Regions from separate parts of the Pseudoalteromonas sp. S558 genome, predicted to be linked through region 1. Evidence: predicted binding sites of a transcription regulator. Region 1 holds the regulator's gene; each other region holds the start of a gene.
What was found. The regulator LexA, encoded in region 1, represses DNA repair genes until DNA is damaged. The targets are predictions, from matches to a motif close to TACTGTATNNNNATACAGTA.

Region 1 (3,105 bases):
ATCGTCTGAGGTCATTAAAAAACGTACTTTTTGGTTTATAGGCAGTACCAGTGGTTTATCTACCTCAAGTAAATAGTTAGGGTTTTTCTGTGCAAGATTAGCAATTTCGTCTTGAGGAGTAGAAAGCATTGAGTAAAACTCAACGTCTTCACCCATGTATTCGTAATGCCATTTCCATTGCGATCCTGTAATTTTAATAGTGAGATCAGCCTTACTGGCATCTTCCATTGCAATTAGAGTTTTAGTGGCCGGTATAGCCATAGCAATTAAAATAACAAACGGAATAGCAGTCCAAAGTATTTCTACTTTCGTGCTTTCGTGAAATTGAGCAGGCACTGCTCCTTTAGATTTGCGGTGATGAATGAGTGCCCAAAACATAATGGCAAACACGATTACCCCAATCACACAACATATGAAAAATATAGTCATGTGCAGCTGATAAACATTATTACTTATATCAGTTACGCCTTTACGCATATTAAATTGGCTATTTGCCAATACTTGCTGCGGAAAAACAAACAGTATAAGCCACAAGGTAGAGCTCAATTTACCCATGTGACGACTCCTTTGATGCTGTTGCGAGTGCAAAGCGAAGAGGCATACGGCTTAAACGCCAATTCGTTATTTTTATTTTTGTATTAATACCCTCGTCCTTATTAAACAATAGGTATTACACTGCGCTAACCAAGGTTTTATTGTAAATGTGTGTATTCTCAAAACTAAAAACAATGAGTTACTGTTAGCCCAGCCCATTAATAATTAGCTAAAGATTAACCAACAAGCAAGTTTTAGTATGAAAATTAAACAAATGATATTAACGGATTAGCAAAAAAACATGTCACTTTTAAAATTTTAAAATGATGCGAACTGAGTTTTGATAGGGGTTACAAATAACATAAGGGGATAAAAGAGGAGTGCAATAAAAATTGTTTAGTAAGGAGCCTTGTAACTAAAAATGCGTACTAAAAAGCACGCATTTATAAAATCACTAATTTAACACTGCATTAAATTAGTGATCTATTATAGTGATAAGAAAGTAGCTCAATAACAAGGCTAAAATTATGATACATAGTTGTTCTATATAAATAATTTTTAACGTAGTTAGTGAGTTATTTAATGCGTTAGAATGATCATGTTTTTACTAAAATTGGTATTACATCCAATCAGCGTTACGAATAACCCCAACAGCCAAACCTTCAATATTAAAAGATTCGTTTTCTAAATCGACTTCAATTGCTGAAAAATCATCATTTTCAGCATGCAGCAGTACTTTTCGACCTGCTTTTTCAAAGCGCTTTACAGTTACATCATCATCAACACGTGCAACTACAACTTGCCCATTTTCAGCAACTTGAGTTTTATGCACCGCCAATAAGTCGCCATCCATAATACCTATATCTTTCATGCTCATACCGTTAACACGCAGTAAAAAATCGGCAGCAGGTTTAAACATTAATGGATCAATTTTACAATGACTTTCAACATGCTCTTGCGCCAAAATAGGCTCACCGGCCGCTACTCGGCCAATTAGAGGCAAACCTAATTGCTCAGGTTCTTCTTCTTCAACAAGTTGAATACCTCGGCTTGCGCCTGGCTTCATTTTAATAACACCTTTTTTTGCAAGTGCTTTTAGATGCTCTTCTGCAGCATTGGCACTTTTAAAACCTAGTGTTTGTGCAATCTCTGCACGTGTAGGGGGCATACCAGTGTCTTTAATAAAAACTTTAACTAATTCGAGTATTTGAGCTTGGCGCTTCGTTAATGGTCGCATATAACTGGTTTTCCATACAGTACATTTAACTGTGAGTATATACAGTTAAATAAAAATCGCAAATTTAAATTAAGCTAAACAAACTATGCGATTACCAGTTAATAGCGTTTGTTTTTCATAATTAATAAATCCCCTTTCACACTTACAAAAACAAAATCTGGTTACATAAATTAAACAAGTGTATTTTTATATTTACAATAATAGTCATATTAAACACACCTCAATGTTAATGGGTTGAAAACAGCTTATTAACATGTACACTTTATAAGAACAAAATAAATTCAAAAGGATTATCAAATGAAAAAATACTCACCATTATTTATTGGCCTACTGTTCAGTGGTTATACGCACGCTCAAGTTCCACTTTTTGAAGTTCAATACTCTAACATTTCACAAAGCATGACTGCACAAGCAAGTACTCAATCTCAATTTGGGCAACCACTTTTTGAACTAAGCAGCAACACAGATGCTTTTTTCTTACCTATTAAAGGTAATAATATTGAGTTTATTAAAAGCACAACAAGCTCATCAGCAACAGGTAGTCTAATTTGGGTTGGTAAAAGCTTAGATGGTGACGAAGTTACACTCATCAAATCGGAAAAAGGGATTTCTGGTACGGTAAAAGTAGGCGAACATGTTTACAAATTACAACCAAATAAACACTCTGGTCATAACTTCATTGAACTGGATCCAGCAAAACAACCTGCTGAGCATGCACCCGATTATAAGCAATCTAGCAATAGCAACATAGCTTCAATCAGTGAGCAAATTTTAACGGCACAAAATTACCAAACAGCAATGGCTAGCAATGCACAAAGCGATATTAGCTTATTAGTTTTATATACGCCTGCAGCTGCGCAAAAATCGGGGGATATAAATAGCTTAATTGATCTTGCTGTTGTCGAGACCAACCAAGGTTATCAAAACTCAGGCGTTAACGCTGTTGTTAGCGTAGCTCATGTAAGCCAAATTAATTACACTGAAGCTACAAACTCAGGGACTGATTTAAACCGCTTAGCCGCTAAAAATGATGGCTATATGGATGAAGCCCATACATTACGCGATCAATACGGTGCTGATGTAGTCATATTAGTGAATGATGTAAACGGCTACTGTGGTCAGGCAAAAGCCATTGGTGCAAATGCGAATAGCGCTTTTGCTATGGTCGATTATGACTGTGCAACGGGTTATTACTCTTTTGGTCATGAAATTGGACATTTACAAGGCGCTCGTCATAACCCTGAAAACGATCCATCAACATCTCCATATTCATTTGGACATGGCTATCAGCAACCTCAATCGCAATGGCGTTCAGTAATGGCGTATAATTGCAC
Region 2 (3,105 bases), on a different contig from region 1:
TTTAACCAGAAGGCATAATCAGCCAATGAGTCATAATTAATAGATTCTTTTATTATTTTTCTTTTTTTAAATACATAAAATAATCTTTTCAGGCCAAGGAATGTAAGATCGAGATCATTTTTTCTCATAAAAAAATAAACTTCAACAATTATAAGACTTGCAATACCTCCTAAAGCTCCAATAGCAATATTTTTATTGAGAATATAAAGTATTAACAAAATTAAGAGTGCTGAAATTACGGCAATAATATGTCGAATCATTTAGTAAATCCTTTTAACTAAGTTGCTATGTGGCGTGAATATACACGCCACCTAAGAAGTTTACTTCACGCCAGTATGACCAAAGCCACCAGTTCCACGATCTGTTGCTTCAAACTCATCGACAAGTACAAAATCAGCTTTAAGTACTGGTATAAACATCAATTGAGCAATTCTATCACCAGAGTTTATTGAGAATTCATCATTACCTCTATTCCATACTGAAATGAATAACTCGCCTTGGTAATCTGAATCGATTAATCCGACTAAATTACCCAGTACAATCCCATGTTTATGACCTAAACCTGAGCGAGGCAAAATAGTAGCAGCCATTCCAGTATCCTGCATATTTAAAGCAATACCAGTAGGAATTAATTTCGTCTCACCCGGTAAAACTTGTAATATATCATCAATACAGGCCCTAAGATCTATAGCAGCAGAGCCATCTGTAGCATACTCTGGCATAGGAATTTCAGTACCGACTTTAGGATTTACAATTTTTAATTCAACTTTTTTTTTCATTTTAAATTTTCTACTCTAAATAAATTTATAAAAATAATATAGATAATATAACTTAACGACCAGTCGTAAACTCATGCCATGAATCAATTAAATCAATGAAATCTTCAAAGCCACAACCACTACTTAAACCATTTTCTTCAAGCGCTAAATCGTCATCTTGATACGCTATTAGGTCTTCGCTGTCTTGATGAAGCGCATGGGCTTCAAATAATGCTTCGTCTTTCGTTAAGATTAAATCTATTTCTTGGCCTTTTAGCGTTAGCGGCTCATAACTTGAGCTTACCGATGCAATAAGCGCTTGCACCATAGCTACTTTGTCTTTGCCTATTTCTTCGTTTAGCCAGCGACCAATAATAGCGTGTTCACTGCTTATTTTAATACGTAGCCCACTAATAGGGTCGCGAATAAATTGATATTCCATAGGGTTTGCCTGTAAATCTTTAATTGCGTAATTATATACGTAAACGCCCGTAAACCACAGGACATATAAAGTAAAATAGCGCCACAAGGGCGCTACTTTACTCAACTTTAAAGCCGTTAACTTCGCGATCTATAACGCGCGGCATCAATAATCGACCATAAGTAAATAATAGGCACTAGTACAAAACCTACAAGCACATAAATTAGTGCATAACTTATTATAATAGCGAGTGCAAAAAATATAGCCGCTAAAATACGCCCTTGCACTAACTGCCCTAAGCCAGGGAAAAATATATTACATAATGCTGCGATTACGTTACCGCCAGAACCTTGATCTGCCATACTAACCTCTGTATTTATTTGATTTTATAATTATTTACTTACACACTTTATGCCAATTTATTAAAGCTTACAAATCAAATAGTTAAATTACCCTAGATTTAGAGAGTTAGTAAATTTTGCTAACTTTAGGTCAAATTAGCAGTTTTTATTGTGCATTTACGCTTTTTGTTTGTTCAAAAAATTAGCAAGTTACTCGTTTTTAAGGCTATTTTATAAATAGCTGTTTATAAAAACAGTATTTTATTTAGCCTAACAAAAACACCTGCTATACTGCCCACAATATTGATTAAAAAGGCGTAACGATGGACGTTTCACAATTACTCGATGGCTTAAATGACAAACAACGCGATGCCGTTGCAGCCCCACTACAAAACATGCTGGTATTAGCAGGTGCTGGGTCTGGTAAAACACGAGTATTAGTTCATCGTATTGCGTGGCTTATGCAAGTTGAGCAAGCCTCTGCTTACAGTATTTTTGCAGTTACCTTTACTAATAAAGCAGCTAAAGAAATGCGCAGCCGCGTTGAAGAAACACTAAAAGCCCCTGTAGGTGGTATGTGGATTGGTACGTTCCATGGTTTGTCTCATCGTATTTTACGTGCTCATCACCGTGAAGCTAATTTACCTGAAGCCTTTCAAATTTTAGACTCTGACGATCAACTTCGGATGATCAAGCGCTTATTAAAATCGATGAATATTGATGATAAAAAGTGGCCTGCTAAACAATTTGGCTGGTACATAAGCGCCAAAAAAGATGAAGCACTTCGCCCTAAAGATATTCAAGCATACGATATTAACGAGCAAATGATGCTGCGTGTTTATGCCGCCTACCAAGAAGCCTGTGATAGAGCTGGCTTAGTTGATTTTGCTGAAATATTACTACGTAGCTACGAAGTGTTAAAAAATAACCCAACGTTACTGCGTCATTACCAGCAGCGCTTTGCACATATGCTCGTAGACGAATTCCAAGATACAAATACCATTCAATATGCATGGTTAAAGTTACTTGCTGGCGATACAAATAGCATCATGATTGTAGGCGACGATGACCAAAGTATTTACGGTTGGCGCGGTGCTAAAATCGAAAATATTAAGCGTTTTTTAACTGACTTTAGCGCAGAAACCATTCGTCTTGAACAAAACTACCGTTCAACCGCGACTATTTTGAAAGCGTCTAACGCATTAATTCAAAATAACTCAGAGCGTATGGGTAAAAGCTTATGGACCGACGGTAACGATGGCGAGCCAATCTCTATTTATGCCGCATTTAATGAGTTAGACGAAGCACGCTTTGTAAGCAGTAAATTACGAAGTTGGCTAAATGCGGGTAATGCCCTTCAAGATGCGGCAATTTTATACAGAAGTAACGCGCAATCACGCGTACTCGAAGAAGCTATGCTTCAGGAAGGCTTAAAATACCGTATTTATGGGGGCATGCGATTCTTTGAGCGCCAAGAAATTAAAGATGCGCTGTCGTACTTACGCCTAGTAGGTAATCGTCAAGACGATGCCGCATTTGAGCGCGTAATTAATACGCCAGCACGCGGTATTGGCGACAAAACATT
Region 3 (3,105 bases), on a different contig from region 1:
AATATCATCAATCACGTCAACGGCAATATTTGAGCCTTTAAATAAATCAACGCAGTAATCAGCAAAGCGAGGTGGAGCCATACGCTCAGGCTCAGTACCACACAAATCACGTGCAGCGTATTGACCTGCTGCAATTGCATTAACAGCTTTAATTGTTTGCTCATTTGCGCCAACTAAACCGATATTTGTTATAGGTTCAATACTCTCTCCATGAAACTCACGCGCTTCTAACGGCTGCCACAATGCTTGGCAAGCACCTAAATAAGCAACTTCCAGCGCATGTTGGTAACGGCTATCAGCATTTAAATTTGGTAAAAATAATGCAGGATTAACACTGCCCGACGCCTTGGCTTCGTTAATTGCAAGTTTAGCAGCATCAAAATAACGGCGTACGTCGTCGTAATCTCTATTTAAAGGACCCGTTGGCGCAAGAATCACTCTTTTATTTTCAATTACTAATAAAGTAATTTGCTTACCAATACGAGAATCAACTTTTGATTGTGCTAAAACTGCATCTCGTAGTGGATTGTTTGGTAATTGAGAAAAATCATCACTGATAATGATTAATGCATCATGAGATGTACATTCAAGGCTAGCACTTACTGGCTGAGCCAACACGGCTTGTGGATATGCCATAAATAAAGGTCCTGTTAAAAAACATAAGCCTCTATTATCGTCGATTTAAATATTGAAGACCAGCAAGCTGCGACAAGCATTTAGTTTAATTGCTTGTTTATTGGCAACTTGCAGTTACAGGCTTTGCCACTTAATCGAGAATACTAAGCTGTAAATTATGCTCTGGCTGGTTTTTTATACCCACGCCAAGACCTAAAAGCCTTACAGGCTGCTGCACACCTCGTTGATAAGCTTTAGTTAGTAACTGAGTAAAAATTTCAGTGTTTAATTGATGGTATGCCTGATCCGCAGAAGTCACTACAAAATTGGCAAATTTAACTTTAACGCTCAGTTTATTAATTCTGTTTTGTAATTGTTGTTTATCTAAACGTACCTTCAGCTCCTCTAACAACTTAGGGAGTTGCTCTAGGCATTCTTGTAAGCTGTTTTTATTGTATTCATAAGTATGCTCAACACTTAACGATTTTCTAATTCGATTGGTAGAGACTTTACCAACATATTCACCCGCACACTTTTGATAAAGAGAAACACCAAAGTTACCTACATGCTGCTGCATCCAATTTACGCCTTTTTCGCGCACATCTTTGCCGGTGTATAACCCTTTTAAATTGAGTTTTTCGAGCGTCACTTTCCCCACCCCAGGAATTTTACCCAGTGGTAACTGCGCTAAAAAACCATCAACTTCATTGGGTAACACTACAAATTGCCCGTTGGGCTTATTTTCGTCACTCGCTATTTTGGCAATAAACTTAATAGGCGCAATCCCTGCTGATGCAGTCAGCCCAGTTGCATTGTAAATATCGGCTCTTATTTGTTGTGCAATAAGCGTAGCACTGCCTTTACAGGCGGCACTATTTGTTACATCAAGGTAAGCTTCATCAAGGGAAAGTGGCTCAATTAAATCTGTGTAGTGGTTAAATACTTCGCGTATTTGGTTTGAGGCTTCTTTATAAACAGCCATACGTCCGGGTACAATCACTAAATCGGGGCATAATTGTTTCGCATGGTAATTAGACATGGCAGAGCGTACACCATATTCTCTAGCAAGGTAATTAGCGGTTGAAAGTACACCTCGCCGGCTATTACCGCCGATTGCCAACGGTACATTAGCAAGCTCAGGATTGTCGCGCATTTCTACTGCGGCGTAAAAACAATCCATATCTATGTGAATAAACTTTTTCATCGCCACAAAATAACTGTTTATTTATACAGTCATTATTATGCAAACACTTTTAATATGCAAGCGCCTAGCTAATCTAAAATGACTGCTTAAATCGCCTCGTTTTTTTAAAGCAATACAGCCAAAAAGCAAATTCAAGTAAAAACCCTGCGACAAGTAAACACACTCCTCCCGAGAGATTTCCCATTGCATAACAAATAAACGACATAATAAAAATTAAACATGCTAGAACCCAATTAACTACTTGTTGCATATGCGTTTCTCCTATTTATATAACATAACTGTAGACCTTAATTTAAATAGGCACAATGATTAGCTAAAAAATGCCATATTAATTACCTTGAGGTCATAACTTCATATTGATAACCTAAGTGCTTTAAAATTAAGAGCCATAAGTTTATGCAAACGTTTAAAGATCAATATCCTATTCATACTGATATTACCGTAGCTTGGGCTGACATGGATGCCCTTCAACACGTTAATAACGTGGTTTACTTACGTTATTTTGAAATAGCTCGAATAGACTTTTTAAATAAAATAAACCTATTTGATACAATCACCCCAAGCGGTACTGGTCCAGTTATAAGCGAAAACAATGTGCGCTATAAACGCCCTGTTACTTTTCCAGATACACTTACTGTCGGTGTTACCATCACTGACATTAAAGAAGATCGCTTTATGATGAATTACACTGTATTTAGCCATGCACAAAATACGATAACCACAACGGGTAATTCAAAAGTGGTTATGTTTGACTTTACAACAGGGCAAAAAGCGCTAATTACTGAGCCTCTTTTATCAGCTCTAACCACCCATGCTCAACCTAATAACTAAGGAAGTTTTATGCAATATAGTCCACTTGGTAGCAGTGGTGTAGACGTATCTCGAGTGTGTTTAGGCAGTATGACTTGGGGTTTACAAAATACTCAGCGCGATGCCGATGAACAAATAGCTTACGCACTTTCTAAGGGCGTAAATTTTATTGATACCGCCGAAATGTATGCGGTGCCGCCCTCCCCCGATACATATGGAAAAACAGAGCAAATTATTGGCGACTGGTTTTCACGTAATCAGCAAAAACGTAGCGATATAATTCTCGCCACAAAAATAGCGGGAAATGGCTTATCGTGGGTGAGAGGCGGCGGTAATATTACTCGTCAATCGGTTATTGAAGCTGTTGATGAGTCACTTAAACGCTTACAAACAGACTATATTGATTTATATCAGCTACATTGGCCCAATCGCTCTACGCCTCATTTTAGTAGGCAATGGCCTGGTATGCTTAAATT
Region 4 (3,105 bases), on a different contig from region 1:
ATGATGAAAACGCTAGGCGGTAGCCGCTCAATGATCCGCAAAATATACATGCTGCATTTATTGCTTGTATGTGCAATGGCGGTAAGTATAGGGTTGTTAATTGGTTATGGCTTGCAAGAAATAGCAACAAGTTACTTATCAAAAAGTATGGGCACAAAGTTACCCTTAGGTGGCTTTAAACCTTGGCTGGTGGCTATAAGCACTGGCGTAATTTGTGCCGTTATGTTTTCTATCAAACCGTTATTTGATTTATTCGATATTCCACCGCTCAGAGTGCTGCGTCGTAACTTAGGCGACAAGTTGGCAGTGAGTCGTGTGCATTTAGGCATGAGTGCGCTAACCGTGTTTTTATTGATGTGGTTATTTAGTAACAACATAAAAATAACGCTTATTTTGTTTATCTCCACACTTGCGCTAATTGGTGTGCTGTTTTTAGTATCTAAATTAATATTTGGTGGTGGTCGAAAATTAGGATTAAAGCCAGGTAACAGTTGGTCGCTTGCAATTGCGTCTATTCAAAAGCGTGCAAATGTGAACGCGGTACAGTTAATTAGTTTTTCGTTAGCGATTAAATTACTGCTGTTTTTAGTGGTACTTAAAAACGATATGATAGCTGATTGGCAATCGCAACTTCCTGCCGATGCGCCTAATGCATTTTTAGTTAACATTACGCAAAATGAGCTTGGGCCAATTAATGAGTATTTAGCACAAAAAGACATTCAGGTCTCAGAGTTTTATCCCACTATTCGTGGGCGCGTAAATGCGGTAAACGGCGAGTTGGTAGCGCGTTCTGTATCGCTGCAAGACAACGAGAAAAAAGACGAAGAAGCACGTGCTGGTATTGGCCGCGAGCTAAACCTCACATGGCTTAAAAATGTACCAGACCAAAACGAAGTAACACAAGGCACGTGGTTTGGCGAGAATGCGATGGCTGAAGCTTCAGTAGAGGAGTCGATGCTTGAGCGTTTAGATGTTGAGATAGGCGATACGCTTACATTTTTAATTGGTGCGCAGTCGTTCGATGCTAAAATTACCAGTGTGCGCAAAGTTAATTGGGCCACGCTTAAACCCAACTTTTTTATTATTTTAAGCCCCGATGTACTTGCAGATTTTCCAGCAACGTATATTTCGTCGGTGCGTATAAACCCAGATCAAAAACGTGATTTTAGCCAGTTATTGCGTACTTATCCTACTATTACAGCGATTGATATTGATAACTTTGTTAAGCAAATACAAACAACTATTTCGCAAGTATCACTCGCCATTGGTTTTGTACTTGCAATTGTAGTGCTGTGTGGCGCGCTTGTACTTATATCGCAAGTTCAAGCTAGTTTAGGTGAGCGTATGCAAGAAATTGTAATACTGCGAACACTTGGCGCTAAAAGCCGGTTAATTAAAAACGCGACCTTGTATGAGTTTTTATTACTAGGCGGTTTAGCCGGTTTAGTTGCGGCATTTTTTAGCGACATAGCGCTTTTAATTGTACAGCAACAAATGTTCGATTTAGCAGGTAAGTTACATCCGCATATATGGATTATTGGGCCGGTAGCTGGCGGCGTATTTGTAGCGGGTTTAGGCTATTTAATGATTGCCCGAACACTCAAACAAAACACCCAAGGACTAGTGCGCGCCCTAGGGTAAACTTAAACTAACATGCTCTTTCAAATGCCCACCTAACACGTGGGCATTTTTGTTTTTCTTTGTACTGGTAATTTATACAGTGCTCTGGCATTATTAGCGTAATTTAAAAATAATAACAATGGAGCGCTGTTTGGCCATTATTTTAGGGATCGATCCTGGTTCACGTTTGACTGGGTATGGCGTTGTTGCCCACCAAGGCTCTAAATTTACATACTTAGGGAGTGGCTGTATTAAGTTAGCCGATCATCCTTTTCCGGTTAGGCTTAAAATGATCTACCAAGGCATAACACAGCTTATTGAACAGTTTTCGCCAGAAACCTTTGCCATTGAAAAAGTATTTATGGCGCACAACCCCGATTCAGCTTTAAAACTAGGCCAAGCTAGAGGCGCCGCGATTGTGGGCGCTGCAATGGCGGATTTACCTGTATTTGAATACTCAGCTAGGCAAATTAAGCAAGCGGTAGTCGGTAACGGTGGCGCTGATAAAACACAAGTGCAACACATGGTAAAAAATATTTTAAAACTACCCGGTACGCCACAGGCCGATGCAGCTGATGCACTCGCTATTGCGATTTGCCATGCTCACTCAGAACAAAATTTAATTAAACTAGCGGGTAGCGCAAGCAAAACCGTTAGAGGACGTTTAAGGAAATAACTATGATAGGCCGCTTAAATGGTATTTTAGTCGAAAAACAGCCACCAGAAATATTACTTGAAGTAAGTGGTGTCGGTTACGAAGTACAAATGCCAATGACCTGTTTTTACGATTTACCAAAAATTGGTGAAAACGCGATTGTTTATACGCACTTTGTAGTACGTGAAGATGCTCAACTGTTATTTGGTTTTAATAATAAAGTTGAGCGTGCCTTGTTTAGAGAGCTATTAAAAGCAAATGGGGTAGGGCCAAAACTTGGTTTAGCTATTTTATCGGGCATGTCGGCAAAGCAATTTGTAAGCTGTGTAAATAATGAAGACTCAACATCGCTTGTTAAATTACCCGGTGTAGGTAAAAAAACGGCCGAGCGTTTAGTACTCGAAATGAAAGACAGACTAAAAGATTGGGGTAATGATTTATTTACGCCATTTAGCGACAGCGCAGTAATAGAGCCAATGAGCGATGCGACAATTGCTAATAATGCCGCCGATGATGCCGTATCGGCACTGCTTGCATTAGGTTATAAATTGCCACAAGCTCAAAAAGCCGTAAAATCGATAAGTAAACCCGATATGTCTACTGAGGTTCTTATTAGAGAATCTTTAAAATCTATGTTGTGAGTAACCCATGATTGAAGCGGATCGCTTAATTGACGCGACTGAAAAAACAAATGAAGATTCTATAGATCGTGCAATAAGGCCAAAACTTTTAGCCGACTACAGAGGTCAGCCTCATGTTAAGCAGCAAATGGAAATTTTTATTGAAGCTGCTCGCACCCGTGGTGAAGCGCTCGATCATTTATTGATATT

Region 2: the regulator LexA is predicted to act here: its motif matches at 1,760-1,779, upstream of uvrD (DNA helicase II).
Region 3: the regulator LexA is predicted to act here: its motif matches at 1,831-1,850, upstream of dinB (DNA polymerase IV).
Region 4: the regulator LexA is predicted to act here: its motif matches at 1,704-1,723, upstream of ruvC (crossover junction endodeoxyribonuclease RuvC).

The regions. Positions count from the first base shown of each region.
Region 1 is NZ_PNDU01000079.1:28,872-31,976, forward strand. Features, by position in the region: gene coxB (cytochrome c oxidase subunit II) at 1-555, opposite strand, end outside; gene lexA (transcriptional repressor LexA) at 1,154-1,771, opposite strand; gene CWB66_RS06465 (M12 family metallo-peptidase) at 2,069-3,105, shown strand, end outside.
Region 2 is NZ_PNDU01000311.1:5,345-8,449, forward strand. Features, by position in the region: gene CWB66_RS17935 (NUDIX hydrolase) at 1-260, opposite strand, end outside; gene dut (dUTP diphosphatase) at 321-779, opposite strand; gene CWB66_RS17945 (YacL family protein) at 832-1,200, opposite strand; gene CWB66_RS17950 (hypothetical protein) at 1,317-1,541, opposite strand; gene uvrD (DNA helicase II) at 1,844-3,105, shown strand, end outside.
Region 3 is NZ_PNDU01000163.1:5,751-8,855, forward strand. Features, by position in the region: gene CWB66_RS12490 (M17 family metallopeptidase) at 1-636, opposite strand, end outside; gene dinB (DNA polymerase IV) at 767-1,819, opposite strand; gene CWB66_RS12500 (acyl-CoA thioesterase) at 2,216-2,650, shown strand; gene CWB66_RS12505 (aldo/keto reductase) at 2,660-3,105, shown strand, end outside.
Region 4 is NZ_PNDU01000184.1:1,083-4,187, reverse strand. Features, by position in the region: gene CWB66_RS13090 (ABC transporter permease) at 1-1,641, shown strand, start outside; gene ruvC (crossover junction endodeoxyribonuclease RuvC) at 1,772-2,296, shown strand; gene ruvA (Holliday junction branch migration protein RuvA) at 2,299-2,916, shown strand; gene ruvB (Holliday junction branch migration DNA helicase RuvB) at 2,924-3,105, shown strand, end outside.